2 regions of the Herbiconiux sp. FW305-C-125 genome follow, and region 2 is predicted to be linked to the other one. Evidence: predicted binding sites of a transcription regulator. Region 2 holds the regulator's gene; the other holds the start of a gene.
The links. The regulator LexA, encoded in region 2, represses DNA repair genes until DNA is damaged. The targets are predictions, from matches to a motif close to TCGAACANNTGTTCGA.

Region 1 (9,928 bases), on a different contig from region 2:
AGCAGATCCGGTGGCAGCTTCGTGGAGGAGATGGTGCCGACGTTGGTCCACCAGTGGTAGCCGTCCGCGCGCGGAAGGGGCAGGTCGGTGTCGTCGATGGCCGGGAAGGAGGTCTCGGTCAGGCCGAGCGGAGCGAACAGCCGGTCGTGGAAGATCAGTGCAAGTGGCTTGCCCTCGACCTGCTCGGCGATCAGGCCGAGCAGCACGGTGTTGGTATTCGAGTACTGATAGGCCGCGCCGGGAGCGAAGGTCGGCGGGAGGGCGAAGGCCATCGCCAGGAGTTCTTCGGGCTTCCACGCCCGCTGCGGGTCGGCGTCGAGACCGGCGTTGAGTTCGTACGTGTCGGTGTAGTTGGCGAGCCCGCTGCGCATCTCGAGCAGCTGCTCGATCGTGATGTTCTGGCCGTTCGGAACATCCGGACGGAAGGTCGAGACGGCGTCGTCGAGGGCGATCCTGCCCTCCTGCACGAGCTGCAGGATGACGGTGCCCGTCCAGGTCTTCGTGTTGGACCCGATGCGGATGTGATCCTCTGCCGACACGCGCGTGCTCCCGCCCCGTGTCCTAGTGCCGTAGGTGGCGGTGAACCCACCTTCGGGTGTGCGCAGCAGCATCGCGGCGCCCGGCTGACCGAGCTCCTCCGCGGTGCTCTCGAAGATCGCCGTCAGCGCGTCCTGATCCAGCGGGGTCACGAGCCGGGATGGCGTCGCAGCCGCGCCCGCGTCGCTGTCGCCGGCAGGTGCGGTGGCCGACGACGGCGACGAGGATGCGGATGCGGGGGCCGAGCCCGGCGAGCCCGTGCACGCCGAGAGCGCGACAGCGCCCAGCAGGAGGACCGCGATCGTGGTGCTCCGGGTCGCGCGCATCCGCTGGGGGCTCCGCGGTCGAGTGCGCACTAGTACGCCTGCTGAATGGCCGCGGCCACCGCTCCGACGTCGTTGTTCGCTTCGAACACGCCGTCGAGGTCGTCGTAGAAGCCGGTGTTCACCATCACCGTGAAGGCGAGGTGCCGGCCGCTCTCGGTGTCCATCACGCCACCCAGGGTCTTGGTGACCAGCCGGTACCGCCCGTTGAACGAGTCGCCCCCGAGCAGCGTGCCGGTCTTCGCGAACACCTTGCCCGCCGACTCGCTGTCGGCCTGTACGTCGGCGAGTGAGCCGTCGACGCCGAGGATCGGCAGCGTCTCCTTCCACCGCTCGGCGTCGGGTCGCTTGGCGAAGATGGTCTGGATGTCGACCGCGTTCTGCGGGGTGATGAAGTTGCCCGACAGACCCGAGCCGTCGACGAGGGAGGCGCCGAGGGTGTCGAGGCCCGCATCCGCCCAGATCTGCTGCGCGATGCCCATACCGCTCTCGCAGGTGGGGTCGCCCGCCTCGGCGGCGAGGCGGCAGATGAAGGTCTGCGCGCCCCGGTTGTAGCTGATCTTCATGGTGTACTTCACCTCTTCGGCGAGCGGGAGGGATTCGAGCGCGGCGACGGTCGGCAGTGCGGTGACGGCGGCCTGATCGGGCAGCGTTGCGGCTGAATTCGGGGCGGTCGGGTTCGCCGAGACCGTGACGCCGGCGCGCTGCAACGCCTCGATGAATGCGGTGCGCGCGAACGACTCGGTGTCGTCGAGCACATACACCTTCAGCACCGGGTCGCTGTCGGCGGCGATGGTGCCCGTCACGACGAGTTCGTTCGGGTTGTCGGGCGACGGCGTCGGCGGTGTGACCTTCGTCGGTCCGCCGGCGGCCACCGTCTGCACCTGGTTGACGAGCGTCCAGGGCGCGACGGCGGGTGTGAGGGCCGCGGTGGCCGGCTGCCCCTCGGCTCCCGGCGTCACCAGCACGTCGAGCAGATTCTGGTTGATGATGGTCGGCGTGATCGGTTCGCCGGCGAGCTCGCCGCTGAACAACCGGTCGTCGATCACCACGTCGCCGTTCACCGCCGAGATGCCGGAGGCCTTGACCTGAGCCGCCAGCTCGTCGAGCCCCGCGAGCGGATTCTCGGGCGTGAGCGTGGCGCCGGGCAGCGGGTTGGCGTCGTTGTGGTCGAGGTTCGCGAAGTCGACCGTGCCGTCGGCCTTGGTGCGCCCGCCCATGGTGAGGTCGCCCTGGCCCACCAGCACGAGGTCGCCGGTGAGGGTGCCGCCGTTCACGGTGCCGTTCTGCTTCACCGGGGTGCTGACGGTGTGGTCGGGCCCCCACTTCACCCACGCGGCGCCCGCGCTGTAGGTCTTCACGAACGAGCCGGGTTCGGCCATCTTGTCGCCGTCGAGATCGATCAGCGTCTCACCGCTGTCGATGTCCTCCACCGAGATGAGCCAGCGGCCCTGCGCGTACTGCGGCTGGTTCATGACGTCGAGTGCCGCATCCGGAAGCCCAGGGACCTGACCGGGGCGGTAGGCCCCGCTCGCGTTGCTCGGGGTGGGGCTGCTGCTCGGCGTGCCGGTGCAGCCGGCCGTGACCGCAGCGGCGGCGATGACGGCGACGACCACGGCGGTGCGCCCGGCACCGGCGCGGGTGAGGCCGCGCCGGGTCACTTGCTCGCTCCGTTCGCGAGGACCTCGGCGAGCGCTCGGAAGGCCTGGTCGGCCGGATGCGCGCGCCCGGCCACGTTCGACTCGTTCATGTACACGACGATGCTGGCTCCCGTGGCGTTGTCATGGAAGGTGGCGGCGGTGAAGCCGACGCCCTCGCCGTTGTGCCCCCACCAGCCGTTCGTCTCGCCGATGCCGAGGGCGTACTGGTCGTAGGGCGGCGAGGCGATCTGGTGGCCCTGCTCTCGCTCATCCTGGGTCGCGGGCTTCAGGAGAGCGCCCGAGCCGAGTGTCTCGGCCCAGACCCGCCCGTCGTCGAGGGTGGAGAAGAGCGAACCGGCGGCGCCGAGGATGGAGGAGTTCTCGGTCTGGGGCTCCTGCGTTCCGTCGTCGGCCGGCTGGTAACCCGTGGGGTGCGGCTCGGCCCAGGTCGAGGCGTCGAGGATGTACTCGGTTCCGGTCTGGCCGAGCGGGTCGAGGATGCGCTCCTGCAGCACGTCGGCGTAGTCCTGGCCGGTGACCTTCTCGATCACGGCGCCGAGCAGGTTCGTGTTGGCGTTCGTGTAGACGTACTCGGTGCCCGGCTCGAACTGGGCGGGCTGGCCCAGCACGAAGCTGTTCAGCTCATCGAGGGTGTAGATCTTCGACGGGTCTTTGGAGAAGTCGGCGATGAACGCCTCGCCCACGTAGTCGGCGTTGCCGCTGGACATGTTGGCGAGCTCGCGGAGGGTGATGGTGTCGCCGTTCGTGACACCGTCGACGTACTGGTCGAGGGTGTCGTCGAGGCTCAGCTTGCCTTCATCGGCGAGCTGGAGCAGCAGGGTGACGGTGTACGACTTGGTGACGCTGCGGATGGGCCACTGCATGTCGGTGGTCACGGGCACGTTGCCGGCGATGTCGGCCAGGCCCACCGCCGTCGTCCACGACCCCTCACCCGGAACCCAGACACCGGCGGCGGCGCCGGGCACGTCGTAGTCGGCCATGACCTTCTCGACGGCGGCTTGCAGCTTCGACTGCAGCTCGGTGGGCAGTTCGCCCTCGGGGGCGGCGGAGCGGGTGGCGACGGGGGCCGGGGCGTCAGTGCTCGCGCCGGCTTCGGTGCTGCCGCTGCTCCCGCTTCCGGCCGTGCAGGCGCTCAGCAGGATCGCCGTCGCGACGGCCGCGATCCCCGCTGCTGCCCGCCTGTTCCGTCGCACGCCGATGCTGTGTGCCATGGGTCCCGCCTCCCGCTGCCGGCCGCCTTGCTGGATGACGGCCGCGCTGTGGTCACCATGCTGTCATGCACGGATGCGGCGGTGGAATAGACCTGGGTCCCCTGCGGGTCAGTCGTCCTCGGCGAGCTCGGCGGCCGCATCGATGCCGGTGCCGCGGCCACGGCCACGGCCACGGCTCCGCAGGGCGCGCACCTCGGCCAGCACCTCGCTGAACGACGGGAGCAGCTGCTCCCGCGAAGCGCGCTCGGCCTCCACACCCAGGCGCAGGATGTCGTTCAGCGGCACCGCATCGGCCTCGATGCGCTCGCGCAGCGCGGCGACGGCGTCATAGGGCGAGGTCACGGGCACGGGCGGCTGCTGCGCCGGCGCGGAGCGCCTCGGCGAGCGGCTTCGCGAGGCACGGTCGGCACGCGCATCCGCTTCTTCGGCCGGCGTGGGCGACGCCACCGCTGGGGCCGGCGGGGCGGCCAGCCGATCAGCGGTCGCGATCGCCAGCCCCGTCTGCAGTGCCGCGAAGTCGGGGATCACGCCGAGCAACCCGGGAATCTCCGGCGCCGCGACCACGACCTGCGCCGGTGTCGGCACCGGCAGCACCCGCACCGTGTTCGAGAGCGCGACCGTGTCGCCGTGCGGGTTCGCCGCCCGCACTCGGATGCGCCCGCTCTGCCGCGCGGTGAACCGCTCCGACACCGTGCGGCCGCGGACCTCGCGTGTGATGTCGGCGCGCCCCGGCAACTCGATGGTGAGCTGCTGCGCGCCCGCCAGCTCGACGTCGAGCCACACCTCGTCGCCCTCGGCCACGAGCGCGGGGCTCACGACCACGCTCCGGATCACCGGCGCCTCGAGGTTCTGCACGATCACTCCGCGCAGGTACGTGTACCAGTCCGCCGCGCTCGGCCGCTCACCTGGAGCCTCGCCGAGCGCGCGCTGCAGCATCCGTTCGCCCGTGTCGTCGAGCACGCTGCGAAGGCGGGCGGCGTCGCGGCTGCGCTCGAGTCCGTCGCCCGCGGGTGCGAGCACGCGCAGGATGAGAAGTCCGAGCTTGTACCGGTCCGTCGCCACGCTCTGCACCGACGGTGCCGCCTTGAGCACGGCGTCCGGATGCCCGTTCTCCCCCTCCCCCGACTCCACGGTCTCGGGCGCCACCCAGCCCACGCTGTTGCGCTGGGCGGCCGTCCCGCGACCGGCGGCGTCGGCGAACGCGGCCCCCTCGCAGCCGACCACGAAGGCGGTCGGCACCTCGCCCGCCCCGAACAGCACGGCCCGGTCGGAGAGGTCGCCGTAGACGATCCCGTGCCGGTGCAGCAGGTCGAGCAGCAGACACATCCGCGCGAGCACGGTGCAGCGGGCGACGAGGTCGCGCTCGGCGACGGCCTCCGCTCCCGCCCGTCGCGCGCGCTTGGGCGCGACCACGAGCCACTTGGCGCTCTGCGGTGCCTTGCTCGTCTCGCGCTCCCCCGCGGGAACGTAATAGAACGGATGCGCGGCCAGCGGCACCAGGCACCCCAGCGTCGCCCCGTCATCGTCGGTCACCGCGGCGAGCGGCCACGCGGCGACCCCGTCGAGCGTCGCGCGCTCACGCGGGTCGAGCCCGTCACGCCACGCGGCGAGCCGCCCGAGCCGCAGCGCGTCGTCGGCGCCGGCTGCATCCCGCATCCGCACGAACGCCACTCCGCCGTCGTATCCCGGCACGGTGAAGGTGTCGAGCCGCTCGACGTCGCTCGTCGCACCGCCGCCGATCCGCGTGCGCGCGCCGAGATCGGCCTCCCGCACGAGGAGTCCGCCGCGCGGGCTCAGCTCTGGGAGATCACGACCGTCCGACACGAGGAGCGAAGCTACCCCATCGTCATCGGTGTTGCCTGGCACCGCTCTGAGAGCGAGCCACGATCACCGCGCCAGCGCACACCCGCCACGCCCGCGGCGTCAGCACCGCTTCGCCTCGCAGCCCCGCCGAGCCCGCGCCCGCCTCACGCACCCTTCAGCGCGCTGATGCCCCGTGTCTCACCGCGTGAACACGTAGTGCACAACCCCCGTCGGCGACGCCACCGCCTCCACCGCGAATCGCTCCTCCACACCCTCGAGCCCCTCCCAGAGACTCACCCCGCGCCCGAGCACGATCGGTGACACGACGATGTGCATGTGGTCGACGAGATCCGCCTCGAGGAACTCACGCACGATCGTCGGCCCTCCGCCGAGCCGCACGTCGAGGCCGCCGGCGAGCTCGGTCGCTTCGGCGAGTGCCTCCTGCGGCGACACATTCCGGAACAGGAATGTGGTCTCGCCGAGAACGATGTCAGGCCGCGGGTAATGGGTCAGCACGATCACGGGCGAGTGGAACGGCGGTTCGTCGCCCCACCAGCCCTGCCAGGTCTCGTCCTCCCACGGCCCCGTCTGCGGCCCGAACTTGCCGCGGCCCATGATCTCGGCGCCGATCCCCGCCTTGGTCGCCGCGGCGAAGGCGTCGTCGACGCCCGTCGTGCCCGGCCCGTACGCTTCGTCACCGTGCCCGCTCATGCTGCCGAACGAGCGGGTCGGAAAGAACCACCCCATCAGCCGGTGCCCCGCGTGCCCGAACGGCGCCTCGAAGGTGCGCCCCTCCCCGGTCGCGAACCCGTCGATCGAGACGGCAAGATTGTGAACACGCAGCTTCGTCATGCTCCGAGCCTACCCGCATGTGTACGCCGTCCACATCCTCCCGGCGCGAGCGGCCGGCGATCACCTGCGTCATCCGTGCGAGGGAATGCTGCACCAACTGCCCGCGCCTTGTCGGCGGCTCCGACTACAATCGGGCACCAGGAGGCATCATGACTATCACCGAAGCGCGAGCACAGCAGGTCGAAGCCGCAGTCAGGTCACTGATCCCGCTCGTCATGAGCTGGTCGATGATCTTGTCGAGGAGCACGTCGCGCTTGCTCTTCTTGCCGCGGCTGCTTGGCATCCGTCACCTCCCCCGTGTCGTTGATCTCCGTGTACCACTTGGTACGTTTTTTCGTACCGTGTGGTCAGATTGGTGTACGCGACGCTGGGCTGTCAAGAGTCGGGTCGGGAGAGGTGGTGGTTTTTACGAGCGTGTTACACGGGCGAAACAGAGGGATCGCGCCTCGCGCGCGCTGTCCCACTCTGGTCGAATGCGTGTTCGGATATTCGAGCATTCGTCACTGATTGATGATAGAATATCAGTATGACTTCAGCTGCCCGACTCCGAGAGATCGTCACCGATCTCCGTGATGTCGCGGGCGCGGTCGGGGCGGGGTTGGGTGGGGTCTCTGACGAGGAGCTGCTGGAGGTGATGGCCGCTCTTGAGGCGGTGGGCCGGGTGGTGTCGGGGGTGCAGGTGCGGGTTGCGGGTGAGGTGGGGGTGCGGTCGCGGAGTGAGCTTGGTGATGAGGGGCTGAGCCGGTCGTTGAACTTCACCAGCCCGGTGAAGCTCGTCGCGAACGTGACGGGGGCATCGGCGCGGGAGTGCAAGGCGCGGCTCGAGCTCGGGCAGCGACTGCGAGGGGCGATGCTCCTCGGCGGCGGCGAAGGCCCCGCCCCGTTCCCCGCGGTGGGAGCGGCCCTGGATGACGGCACGGTGGGTGTGGAGGCGGCGGCGGTGATCGTGAAGGAGTGCGGTGCGCTGGCCACCCGGGGATGCGCCCCTGACGTTGTGGCCGGCGCGGAACAGACCCTGGTCGATGAGACGGTCGCGTTGCACCTCACCACAGATGAGACCCACAAGTTGGCCATCCACCTCCGCGAAGTCATCGACCCCGATGGTGCGGAGCCGCGGGATGAGGTGTTGCAAGCTCAGAGGTCGTTGACGATCGCGCAGGCTTCGGATGGGATGATCCGGGGGAAGTTCGCGTTGACGCCGGAGCAGGGCGGGGTGTGGTTGGCGAGTATCCAGGCGATGCAAAGCCCCCGCGTGACCGGGCCCCGGTTCCTCACCGACGAGGAAGCTGTCGCAGAGATGGTCATGACCGACATGCGGAGTCAGGCGCAGAAGAATGCGGACACCGTGACCGAGTTGATCGCGCGCGCCGCGGGCGCCGCGGACATGCCGCGCCTGAACGGGGCCACCACCACCGTGAACGTGCATATCACTCTCGACGACCTCGAGGCCGGCCGCGGTGTGGGGTGGATCGACGGGATCGACGCCCCGATCCCGGCGTCGACCATCGCGCAGATGCGCTGCTCGTCCCCAACGGCGGTGACGGTGTTCGGTGACCGCGGCGAGGTGCTTCACCAGGGGAAGATGAAGCGGTTCTTCACTCCGGCGCAGAACCGGGCCCTCGCCGCCCGGGATGGCGGCTGTGTCGCCCCGGGCTGCGACCGGCCACCCTCCTTCTGCGAAACCCACCACGTCGATGAGTGGGGGGATGACGATCACCCGCCGGGCCGAACCGACATCGATAACGGCGTGCTGCTGTGTCACTTCCACCACTCCCACCTCCACCGTGCGGCGTGGAAACTGATCATGCTCAAAGGCGTCCCCCACCTCATACCGCCGAGGTGGATCGACATCACCCAGGCCCCGATCCCGACCACCCGCCGACGCACCATCAACCGGCCAGCCGCTTAATCCGGCGCGCCCGGAAACGCAACCACGGAACATCTTCGGCAAGCGCGCAGCGCGCGGCAGCACGTCAACAAACAGCACCCCGAACGTCTCACCCCGACAGAGGCTGCCGCGCGCTTCGCGCTTGCCCTCAATGAACCATGGTTGAATCGAGAGGCGTCACCTAGAGAGGATTGCGCCAGGTCGGGTCACGACACGGCAGGCTGGCTGGCTGGCTGATCGAGATTCCGACACCTCTGGACGGCGCTTGCAACCTTCCACGCTCGCGTCGTGCTAGCGGAGCTCGGCTGCTGCCGCCCTCAGCTCGGCGAAGGCTGCCCTCGTATGTGTGACCAGGTCGCCCGGGGCATCGTCGCGCTCTGGGTCGGACCACCGGCGATAACCGAGGCCGAACGCCAGCACCCCGAGCTCCGCCGCCACCTGCGCTGCCGCCTCCGACGTACCGCGGCGACGCAGCGCATCCGACATCGCCGCCGCCAGACCGACGGTCTTCATCGCATTGCGGGCCCGCAGCTCATCGTTGGATTCGATCGCCGCATGGAGACGCGGGCCGAGACCGCGGTTGAACTCCGTCATCGCCCCGGATGCACGATCGAGGCCGCTCGCCACCGCATCCAACGGCGACGCATTCTCCGGCGCCGCGGCGATGCCCTCGGCCAGCAGCGTGCTCAGCATCTCCTGCCCCGCCGACAGGAGTTCACGCTTGTCGGTGAAGTGCCGGAAGAACGTGCTCCGCGTCAGCCCTGCCCGCTCGGCGATCTGCGCCACCGTCGTCTCGTCGTAGCCCCGCTCGGTGAAGAGGTCGAGCGCGGCCTCGACGAGGCGCTCCCGCGCATCCGGTTTCCATCTGGGCACACGCTCAGTCTACGCGATGCGACATGTGTCTCATCAGGGTGCTACTGTGATGAGACATTAGTCGCATCACACCGTGGAGGTTTCCCCTGCGCGTCTTCATCACCGGCGGCACCGGCCTGATCGGGTCGGCGGTCGTCGCCGAACTGCTCTCCGCCGGCCACTCCGTCACCGTCCTCACCCGCTCCGACGCGTCCGCCGCCAAGGCCGCCGCCGCCGGCGCCGACACCGTTCGCGGCAGCCTCGTCGACCTCGACTTGCTTCGCCGCGAGGCTGAGAAGGCCGACGGGGTCATCCACCTCGCCTTCGGCAACGACTTCAGCACACCCGAAGCCCTCAACCAGAACATCGCCGAGGAGACCGCCGCTCTCACCACCCTCGGCGACGCACTGATCGGCACGGGCAAACCGCTCGTCACCGTATCGGGCACCCCTCAGGCCGACGGCCGACCCTCGACCGAAGACGACCCACTACCCACGGGCGGCCCGGTCGGCGGACGAGGCGTGACGGTCAACCGCATCCTCGCGCTCGCCGAACGCGGCGTACGCACCTCAGCCATCCGCCTCCCCCGCACGGTGCACAACAACGGAGAGGGCGGATTCGCAGGGCTGCTCACCCAGATCGCCCGCCAGACCGGCGTGGCCGGATACCCGGGCGACGGCAGCCAACGTTGGCCTGCCGTGCACGCCCTCGACGCCGCCGTGCTGTTCCGGCTGGCGCTCGAGAACTCACCCGCGGGACACGCCTGGCACGCGGTGGCGGATGAGGGCGACAGGGTGCTCG
Region 2 (9,928 bases):
GCCTTGGCCTCGGACTTGTTCTTCAGCGGGCCGATGACCATGACCATGTTGCGGCCATCGATGGTGGGGCTCGACTCGACGGTGCCGAACTCGGCGACGTCTTCGGCGAAGCGCTGCAGCAGGCGCACGCCCTGGTCGGGGCGCGACTGCTCGCGGCCGCGGAACAGGATCATCGCCTTCACCTTGTCGCCGGCCTTCAGGAAGCCCTCGGCGCGCTTGCGCTTGGTCTCGTAGTCGTGCACGTCGATCTTCAGGCGGAACCGGACCTCTTTGAGGATGGTGTTCGCCTGGTTGCGGCGGGCCTCCTTGGCCTTCTGCGCGGCTTCGTACTTGAACTTTCCGTAGTCCATGATCTTCGCGACCGGAGGCTTGGAATTGGGCGCGACCTCCACGAGGTCGAGATCTGCTTCCTGGGCAAGACGAAGCGCGACGTCGATGCTGACGACGCCGACCTGCTCGCCACCGGGGCCCACGAGGCGGACCTCGGGGACTCGGATACGGTCGTTGGTACGGGGATCGCTGATGCGTTACTCCTTAGTTTCGTGTCTGTTCACGAATGCAGGAGGACCCTCCGGATGCGCGCACAACAACTGTGCGGCACCACACCCTGACTCTGTGCCTTCTGTGTCGGCCGAAGGCCGAACCATAAACACAGGGAGTGCAATCGACCCGGTAACCTAGTGAAGCGGTATGCGCGGGTGGGAGATTCTCCACTTTCGTGCTGAGACCGTCAGGTCCCAGAGCCTCAGAGAGTCTAGCAGACACTCGCCGATACAGTAAGGATGTCTCGCCATGAGCGATTTCGACCAGAGCGAGGCCGTGCGGGACATCGCCGAGGTGCCGGCCATCGAGGTCATCACCACGACCGCCGTGCACCTGATGAGCGCGGCCGCGGTGAAGTGCGGCCTCTCCGACGACCCCGATGTCGAGACCGACCTCGATGAGGCGCGCAAGCTCATCACCGCCTTGGCCGGGCTGGTCACCGCATCCGCCCCCTTCCTCGGCGACCAGCACGCCCGCAGCCTCCGCGACGGGCTGCGTTCGTTGCAGCTGGCGTTCCGGGAGGCGTCGCCCATTCAGGACCCGATCGGCGAGGGGCCGGGCGAGAAGTACACCGGGCCGGTCAGCTGACCGCGGTCAGCTTCAGACCCACCGAGTCGACGCGTTCGGCGATCGTGCTGTCCTGAGCCCACGCCTCCTGCAGCCTCGCGACCAGGGCAGTGAGCCGTGCCTGATCGAGACCCGGGACGAGGGCGAGGACGACGACGACGTCGCGGCCGGTGAGCCGGGCATCCGGATCGCCGGGAATCAGGCGTACGCCGGCGACGGCCGGTTCGCTCACCACGGATCGCTCGAACGCGGCGGCGACCTCGTGGTCGTCGGTCGCGGGCTGCCACGGCAGGTCTTGGGCGATCGCCCACACGGCGGGGCGGCGCAGCGCGAACTCGGTCGGTGAGCCGGGGTCGAGCACGATCAGCTCGGTGTCCTCCGCCGCGGCGGCGAGGGCTGCCCGCCGGGCGGCCACCGGGATGGGGCGGGCCTTCGGGTTCCACGCGGCCAGCGCAGCCACCGAGGTGAAGGCGGGCAGCACCCGCCGCCCGTCGGGCCCGGCGACCGTCACCAGGGAGAGTTCCTGGGTCTTGTCGACCCGCAGGCCCGCATCCGTCACCCCCTCCTCGCCCGCATGGGCGACCAGGGGCACGAGCAGCCGCACGCCGCGGAGCGCGTCGACCACCCCGGCCGCACCGAGTTCACCCGCTCGGAAGCGCGTGATCGCCGTGATCAGCTCCTCGGGTGCGCTCCCGTCGTCGTTCTCCGACCCGTGCGACTCGAAGTGACGCCCGCGCCAGGGCTGTCCGGCCGAGTCGGCGAGGCCACCCGGCCCCGCGGCGTGGTCGTGCTCAGTCAGACGCCACATCCAGGGCTTCGGCCAGGGTGAATGCGCCCGCGTAGAGCGCGCGGCCCACGATGGCGCCTTCGAGGCCGAGGGGAACCAGGGCGCGGAGCTCGGCGATGTCGTCGAGGCTCGAGATGCCGCCCGAGGCGATGACGGGCCGCGAGGTGCGCTCCATCACCTGGCGCAGCAGGTCGACGTTCGGACCCTTCAGCGTGCCGTCCTTCGTGACGTCGGTCACGACGTAGCGGGCGCAACCGGCCTCCTCGAGGCGGTCCATGACCTGCCAGAGGTCTCCGCCGTCCTGCGTCCAGCCCCGGGCGGCCAGAGTGGTGCCCCGCACGTCGAGGCCCACAGCGATGGCGTCGCCGTACTGCGCGATGACGTGGGCCGCCCACTCGGGGTTCTCGAGCGCGGCGGTGCCCAGGTTGATGCGCTTCGCGCCCGACTCGAGGGCCGTCTCGAGGCTGGCGTCGTCGCGGATGCCGCCCGACACCTCCACGTTCACACCGCGCGCCTGGCGGATGACCTTCTTGATCACGCCGAGGTTGCTGCCACGGCCGAAGGCGGCGTCGAGGTCGACGAGGTGGATCCACTCGGCGCCCTGCGCGATCCAGTCCGCCGCGGCATCGACCGGGTCGCCGTGGTTGGTCTCGGTGCCGGCCTTGCCCTGCGTGAGCCGCACGGCCTTGCCGTCGGCGACGTCGACGGCCGGCAGCAGCACGAGACCGGGCGCTTTGTTGAACTCGCTCATCATTCCTCGATCGGTGGGGAAGCGGGCCGAAAGGCCCCCAGAAAACCTACCGCAGCGTGCCGATCCAGTTCGCCATCAGCCGGATGCCGGCGTCGCCGGACTTCTCCGGGTGGAACTGGGTGGCCGACAGCGGCCCGTTCTCGACCGCGGCGACGAACCGCGAACCGTGCTCGGCCCAGGTCACGAGCGGCGGACGGTGCGTCTTGTCGGGGGTGAGCTCCCACTCCTGCGCGGCGTAGGAGTGCACGAAGTAGAAGCGCTCGTCGCGGATGCCCGCGAACAGCACCGAGTCGGCCGGCGCATCCACCGTGTTCCAGCCCATGTGCGGCACCACCTCGGCGTCGAGCCGTTCCACGGTGCCCGGCCACTCGCCGAGACCTTCGGTGTCGACGCCGCGCTCGATCCCGTCGGCGAACATCACCTGCATGCCGACGCAGATGCCGAGCACGGGCCGGCCGCCGGCCAGTCGCCGGTCGATGATCTCGCCGCCGCGCACGGCGTTCAGCTGCTCCATCACGGCACTGAACGCGCCGACGCCGGGCACGACGAGACCGTCGGCCTCCATCGCGGCCTGGCGGTCGGCGGTGACCGTGACATCGGCCCCGGCGCGTTCGAGCGCTTTGGCGGCCGAGTGGATGTTGCCGCTGCCGTAGTCGAGCACCACGACCTTCGTCACAGCGCGCCCTTCGTCGAGGGCACGCCGGACACCAGCGGGTCGAGCGCCTTGGCCTGACGGAACGCGCGGGCGAACGCCTTGAACTCCGCCTCCGCGATGTGGTGCGCGTCGCGGCCCCCGAGCACGGTGACGTGCACCGTCAACCCGGCGTTGAACGCGATTGCCTCGAAGACGTGCCGCACCATCGACCCCGTGAAGTGGCCGCCGATCAGGTGGAACTCGAAACCGGCGGGCTCGCCGGTGTGAACGAGGAACGGCCGGCCGGAGATGTCGACGACGGCCTGGACGAGCGCTTCGTCGAGCGGCACGAGCGCGTCGCCGAAGCGCGAGATGCCCGACTTGTCGCCGAGCGCCTGGCGGATGGCCTGACCGAGCACGATCCCGGTGTCTTCGACGGTGTGGTGCACGTCGATGTGGGTGTCGCCCGTGGCCCGTACGGTGAGGTCGGTGAGCGAGTGCTTCGCGAACGCCGTGAGCAGGTGATCGAAGAACGGCACCGAGGTCTGGATGTCGGCCACGCCGGTTCCGTCGAGGTCGAGGGTGAGATCGATCGACGACTCGCTCGTCTCCCGCTGGAGGTGGGCGGTGCGGGGTTCTGTCATGGTCTCGATCCTACCGAGCAGCCGGTTGCGCCGACTCGCGGGCAGCGGCACCGGCGGTCAGCTCGCGCATGGCCTCGAGGAAGGCGGTGGTCTCGGCCGCGGTTCCCGCGCTCACCCGCAGGTGGTTCGGGATGCTGAGGTTGCGGATGATGATGCCGCGCTCGATGAGCCGGTCGAAGACCCACTCGGGGTCGTCGACCCCGCCGAAGAGCACGAAGTTCGAGGCGCTCGGCCACGGCTGGTAGCCGAGCTCGGTGAGGCCGGCGACGATGCGATCGCGTTGCCGCTTGATGTCGTCGACCATCGCGAGCATCTCGTCCGCGTGCGCCAGCGCCGCGACGGCGGCCGCCTGCGTGAGGGCCGACAGGTGGTACGGCAGACGGACGAGGCGCAGCGCATCCGTCACCGCCGGGTCGGCGGCCAGGTAGCCCAAGCGCGCACCGGCGAAGGCGAAGGCCTTGCTCATGGTGCGCGAGACGATGAGGCGCGGCCGGCCCTCGAGGAGGGTGAGCGCGGAGGGCTCGTCGGCCGGGGTGAACTCGGCGTAGGCCTCGTCGACCACCACCATGCCCTCGGTCGCGTCGTAGGCGGCGGCGATCGTATCGAGGCCGAGCGCGGTGCCGGTGGGGTTGTTCGGCGAGCAGAAGAAGACGATGTCGGGGCTGGTGCGCTCGATCCAGTCCACCGCGGTGGCGGGCGTGATCTCGAAATCGGCGTCGCGCTCCCCCGCGATCCAGCGGGTGCCGGTGGCCGACGCGATGATGGAGTGCATGGAATAGGTGGGCGGGAAGCCGAGCACCGACCGGCCCGGGCCGCCGAAGGCCATGAGGATCTGCTGCAGCACCTCGTTGGAACCGTTGGCCGCCCAGATGTTCTCACGGATGAGCCCGTTGCCGAGGTACACGGCGAGGGAGTCGCGCAGGGCGGTGAACTCGCGGTCGGGGTAGCGGTTGACCGTGAGCAGCTCGCGCGCGATGGCCTCGATGATGTCGCGGGCGACGTCTTCGGGAATGGGGTGCGTGTTCTCGTTGACGTTGAGCTCGACCGGAAGGTGCAGGTGGGGAGCGCCGTAGGGCTCGAGACCGCGCAGGTCGTCTCGGATGGGCAGCTCGTCGAGGGAAGTCACCCGAAATATTCTACGGGCCCGCGCGCGCCGCCTCCGCGCCCGGTCGATCGGTCTCAGTCGGCGAGGTCGGCCGGGATGGCGATGCGCTGGCCGGGCTGAACCGCCGACTCGTGCAGCTGGTTGAGGCTCATGATTTCGGCGATGACGTCGCGCGGGTCGGCCTCGGGTGCGATGGTCTCGGCGATGCCCCACAGGCTCTGACCGGCCTGCACCGTGAGGTAGTCGAAGTCGGCGGTGCCGGCGCTCCCGGTGGCGATGGCGGAGCCGCCGCTGAACATGGCGAGCAGGCCGAGTACGGCGATGACGGGCAGTGTGATGACCACGGCGAGCACCTTGCGGCCGCGCGCCGTGATGCGCAGGCGCGTGGACGGAGCAGTGGTAACCAGGCGGGGTGCTGCAATGCTCATGATTTCCTCCGGGTACGAAGTTATGTTCCGAATGTATATTCGATTTTCGGTCTCGTCAAGTCGAAATCAAGGCCTGCGTCCGCGACACACTCGAATTCATGTACGTTTCCGAGCAGTTCTCGGATACAGTTTCGATCGACAGGAGAACTCAATCACCAGCCACCGACATTGAGACGGGGCGGGACATCCGGAGCATCCAGAAAGCAGGTAGACGTGGCGAACGACGCGGGCCGCACCCGGCGGCGCAAGAGCCTCAGCGACAAGCAGCTCGCCATCCTCGACGTCATCCAGCGCTCGGTCGTGGCGCGCGGGTACCCGCCGAGCATGCGCGAGATCGGCGACGCCGTCGGGCTCTCCTCACTCTCGAGCGTGACGCACCAGCTGAACCAGCTCGAGCTCAGCGGCTACCTCCGGCGCGACCCGAACCGTCCGCGGGCGATGGAGGTGCTGATCGACATCCCGGGGTCGGATGCGAATCCCGGGCCCGACATCGACTCCGCACCGCCCGTGGGCGACGCGACCCTGGTGCCACTCGTCGGCCGCATCGCGGCGGGCATCCCGATCACCGCAGAGCAGCAGGTCGACGAGGTCTTCCCTCTCCCCCGGCAGCTCGTGGGCAACGGCGACCTGTTCATGCTGAAGGTGGTCGGCGAGTCGATGATCGATGCCGCCATCTGTGACGGCGACTGGGTGGTGGTGCGGCAGCAGGCCACCGCCGAGAACGGCGACATCGTGGCCGCCATGCTCGACGAGGAGGCCACCGTCAAGGTGTTCCGGCAGCGCGACGGCCACACCTGGCTGCTCCCCCGCAACAGCAACTTCGAGCCGATCCTCGGCGACTACGCCACCGTGCTCGGCAAAGTGGTCGCGGTGCTCCGCGCCGTCTGAGCCGCGGGCCCTTCAGAGACGCGAACGTCGCGCCATCCGCGCCGCCAGGGCGGCCGGATGGCGCGACGTTTGCGTTGTCGAGCGACTACGCGGAGGTGGCGACGCGCTCGCGCACGGCGCGGGTGGCGGCCAGCACGTTGCGCAGCGACGCGACCGTCTCGTCGTAGCCGCGGGTCTTGAGCCCGCAGTCGGGGTTCACCCAGACCTGGCGCTCCGGGATTCCGGCGAGCGCCTTCTCCAGGAGTTCGGTGACCTCCTCGACCGAGGGCACGCGCGGCGAGTGGATGTCGTAGACCCCGGGGCCGACGCCGTGGTCGAAGCCGCTCGACTCGATGTCGTGCACGACCTCCATGCGCGAGCGGGCCGCCTCGATGGAGGTCACGTCGGCGTCGAGGTTGCGGATCGCGTCGATCACGACGCCGAACTCCGAGTAACAGAGGTGCGTGTGGATCTGCGTCGCCGCCCCGACCCCCGACGTCGCCAGCTTGAACGCCCCGACCGACCAGTCGAGGTAGGCGGGCTGGTCGCGCTTCTTGAGCGGCAGCAGTTCGCGGAGCGCGGGCTCGTCGACCTGCACGATGCCGATGCCGGCCTCCTCGAGGTCGTGGATCTCGTCCCGGAGAGCGAAGGCGACCTGCCGCGCGGTCTCGCCGAGCGGCTGGTCGTCGCGCACGAACGACCAGGCGAGGATGGTGACCGGGCCGGTGAGCATCCCCTTCACCGGCTTGGCGGTCAGGCTCTGGGTGAACACCGACCAGTCGACCGTGATGGGAGCCGGCCGGGACACGTCACCCCAGAGGATCGAGGGCCGAGTGCAACGGCTGCCGTAGGACTGCACCCAACCGTGCTCGGTCACCGCGAAACCGTCGAGGTGCTCGGCGAAGTACTGCACCATGTCGTTGCGCTCCGGCTCGCCGTGCACCAGCACGTCGAGCCCGATCTCCTCCTGCAGCTGCACCACGCGGCGGATCTCGTCGCGCATCAGTGCCGTGTAGTCCTCCTGCGTGAGCTCGCCCTTCAGCAGGCGGGCGCGGGCGCGACGGATGTCGCCGGTCTGCGGGAACGACCCGATCGTGGTGGTGGGGAGCAGGGGCAGGCCGAGCGCCGCATCCTGAGCCGCGAGGCGGTCGGCGTAGCTGTCGCGGGTGAAGTCGCCACCCGTCAGAGCCGCCTCCCGGGCACGCACCGCTCCGTCGCGCACACCGGGTGCGGCGAGGCGATCGGCGAGCGCCGCGGTCGCCGCCGCGAGCTCGTCCTCGATCGCGACGCGGCCGCCGCTCAGGCCGTGCGCGAGCGTGGCGATCTGCTGCACCTTCTGGTCGGCGAAGGCGAGCCAGGAGACCAGGCGCGGGTCGAGCTTCGACTCGTCGGCGACGTCGTGCGGCAGGTGGAAGAGCGAGGTCGACGACGACACCGACACGTTGAAGGTGAACGCCCCCAGCGCCTCGAGCTTCGCGTAGGCGCCCGCGAGATCGCCGCGCCAGATGTTGTGACCGTCGATCACGCCGCCCACCAGCACGGTCTCGCCGAGGTGGCCGAGCGCGGGGTCGAGGGCATCGGGCAGTTCGCCGCGCACGAGGTCGAGGCCGATCGCCTCGACGCCCGACTCGACGAGCACCGGCAGGGCGTCGTCCAGGCTGTTGTAGGCCGAAGCGACGAAGATCGAGGGCCGCTCACCCGTCGTCAGGGCCGCGTAGGCGGTGCGGAGCGCGTCGAGGGCATCCGCCCGGGGAATGTCGATGCTCTCGCTGACGAGCGCCGACTCGTCGAGCTGCACCCACTCGGCGCCGGCATCGGCGAGTTCTGCCAGCAGCCGCTGGTACACCGGCAGCAGGTCGGCGAGCCGGTCGAGCGGCCGGTACCCCTCCGGCGCGTCGTCGCTCGCCTTGCTGAGGAGGAGGAACGTCACCGGGCCGACGATGGCCGGGCGGGTGAGGTAGCCCTCGGCCTTGGCCTCGAGGAATTCGTCGAGAAGCCGCCGACTCGCGAGCGAGAACCCGGTCTCCGGCCCGATCTCGGGCACGAGGTAGTGGTAGTTCGTGTCGAACCACTTCGTCATCTCGAGCGGCGCCCGCGCGCCCTCGCCGCGGGCGATGGTGAAGTAGCCGGCGAGATCGATGCGGCCCTCCGCATCGACGAGGTCGGCGAACCGAGCCGGCACGGCGCCCACCGTCACCGCTGCGTCGAGCACCTGGTCGTAGTAGGAGAAGCTCTCCGGGATCGACGAGTCGCTCTGCCCGAGCCCCAGCTCGACCAGGCGGGCACGCGTCGCCGAGCGCAGGCTCGCGGCGGTCGCCTCGAGTTCGTCGGCATCGATCGTGCCGGCCCAGAAGGCCTCGACGGCCTTCTTCAGTTCGCGGCGACGGCCGATGCGCGGGTAGCCGAGGATGGTGCCGGCCGGGAAGGAGGTCTGGTTGCTCATGCGTATTCCTTGATCGATGGGGCGGGGAGGAGACCGCACGCCCGCAGGACGGCGAGTGCGGCACGGTGCTGATTGAAGGTGTAGAGGTGCAACGACGGCGCTCCGCCACGGAGCACCGTGCGAGCGAGGTCGGCAGCGTGGTCGACGCCGACGCGGAACCGTGCCTCGTCGTCAGGCGCGCCCTCGAGCGCACGCAGCAGATCGGTCGGCACGTCCTGGCCGGCGAGTTCGGCGATACGCAGCAGCCGTGCTGGTGTGGTCACCGGCATGATGCCCGGAACGATCGGCATGGTCACGCCGCCGGCGCGGGCGCGCTCGACGAAGCCGAGGTAGTCGTCGGCGTGGAAGAAGAGCTGCGTGATGGCGAACTCCGCGCCCGCCACCTGTTTGGCCAGCAGCGCGTCGACGTCGTGGAAGCCCGCCTTGCTCCGCGGATGCCCGTTCGGGAACGCCGCGACCGCCACCTCGAGCCGGCGCCGCCCGTCTTTCACGCGGGTCGCCCCGGGCAGGCCCGGCACCCCTTCTTCGGTGTAGGGCATCCGTTCGGCCTGCACCCGGTGGATCAGCTGCACCAGCTCGCTGGCGCTGTGCAGATCGCCGAGCACCACCTCGCCCGCGGGCGCATCGGCGGGCGGGTCGCCCCGCAAGGCGAGGAAGCTGGTGACCCCGGCCTCGAGGAATTCGCGGATGACCTTCGAGGCCTCCGCGTGCGAATTGCCCACGCAGGTGAGGTGGGCGAGCGGATGCACGTCGGTGTGCTCGAGGATGTAACGGAGCAGTTCGATCGACGTGTCGCGACTCGTACCGTTGGCGCCGTACGTGACCGAGATGTACTGCGGCTGCGCAGCAGCGAGCATCCGCACCGTCTCGCGCACCGCGGCGGCGGCCTGCTCGGAGCGCGGCGGGAAGAGCTCGAACGAGAACGGAACGGCGGCGACGTCGGGACAGTCGGGCTCCGGACAGTCGGCCTCCGGCGCACCGGACCCGGACGGGGTGCGCGAGGCGGATGCGGTCATCGGCGGTGCTCCCTGTGGTCGAGGTCAGTTGACGTCTCGCCGGGAGTGCCGTGGTGCCGAGGCCGCACGCGACCACGGCGCATCCGGAACCATCGCGGTCGAAGGCGCTTCGTGGGCGGGTGCCGGGCTCGGCTGTCGCTCCT

Region 1: AC3WLB_RS13705 (HNH endonuclease signature motif containing protein) is a predicted target of LexA. The motif match lies at 6,857-6,872, and genes of this name have one in related genera.

What each region holds. Positions count from the first base shown of each region.
Region 1 is NZ_JBYSYO010000005.1:33,705-43,632, reverse strand. It holds gene AC3WLB_RS13730 (serine hydrolase domain-containing protein) at 1-863, opposite strand, end outside; gene dacB (D-alanyl-D-alanine carboxypeptidase/D-alanyl-D-alanine endopeptidase) at 893-2,521, opposite strand; gene AC3WLB_RS13720 (serine hydrolase domain-containing protein) at 2,518-3,732, opposite strand; gene AC3WLB_RS13715 (hypothetical protein) at 3,841-5,556, opposite strand; gene AC3WLB_RS13710 (dihydrofolate reductase family protein) at 5,734-6,387, opposite strand; gene AC3WLB_RS13705 (HNH endonuclease signature motif containing protein) at 6,914-8,296, shown strand; gene AC3WLB_RS13700 (TetR/AcrR family transcriptional regulator) at 8,567-9,148, opposite strand; gene AC3WLB_RS13695 (SDR family oxidoreductase) at 9,205-9,928, shown strand, end outside.
Region 2 is NZ_JBYSYO010000003.1:56,689-66,616, forward strand. It holds gene infC (translation initiation factor IF-3) at 1-524, opposite strand, end outside; gene AC3WLB_RS10595 (DUF1844 domain-containing protein) at 793-1,131, shown strand; gene AC3WLB_RS10600 (SseB family protein) at 1,124-1,918, opposite strand; gene priA (bifunctional 1-(5-phosphoribosyl)-5-((5-phosphoribosylamino)methylideneamino)imidazole-4-carboxamide isomerase/phosphoribosylanthranilate isomerase PriA) at 1,902-2,648, opposite strand; gene hisH (imidazole glycerol phosphate synthase subunit HisH) at 2,695-3,324, opposite strand; gene hisB (imidazoleglycerol-phosphate dehydratase HisB) at 3,321-3,926, opposite strand; gene AC3WLB_RS10620 (histidinol-phosphate transaminase) at 3,937-5,052, opposite strand; gene AC3WLB_RS10625 (LysM peptidoglycan-binding domain-containing protein) at 5,106-5,459, opposite strand; gene lexA (transcriptional repressor LexA) at 5,673-6,347, shown strand; gene metE (5-methyltetrahydropteroyltriglutamate--homocysteine S-methyltransferase) at 6,433-8,769, opposite strand; gene AC3WLB_RS10640 (methylenetetrahydrofolate reductase) at 8,766-9,785, opposite strand.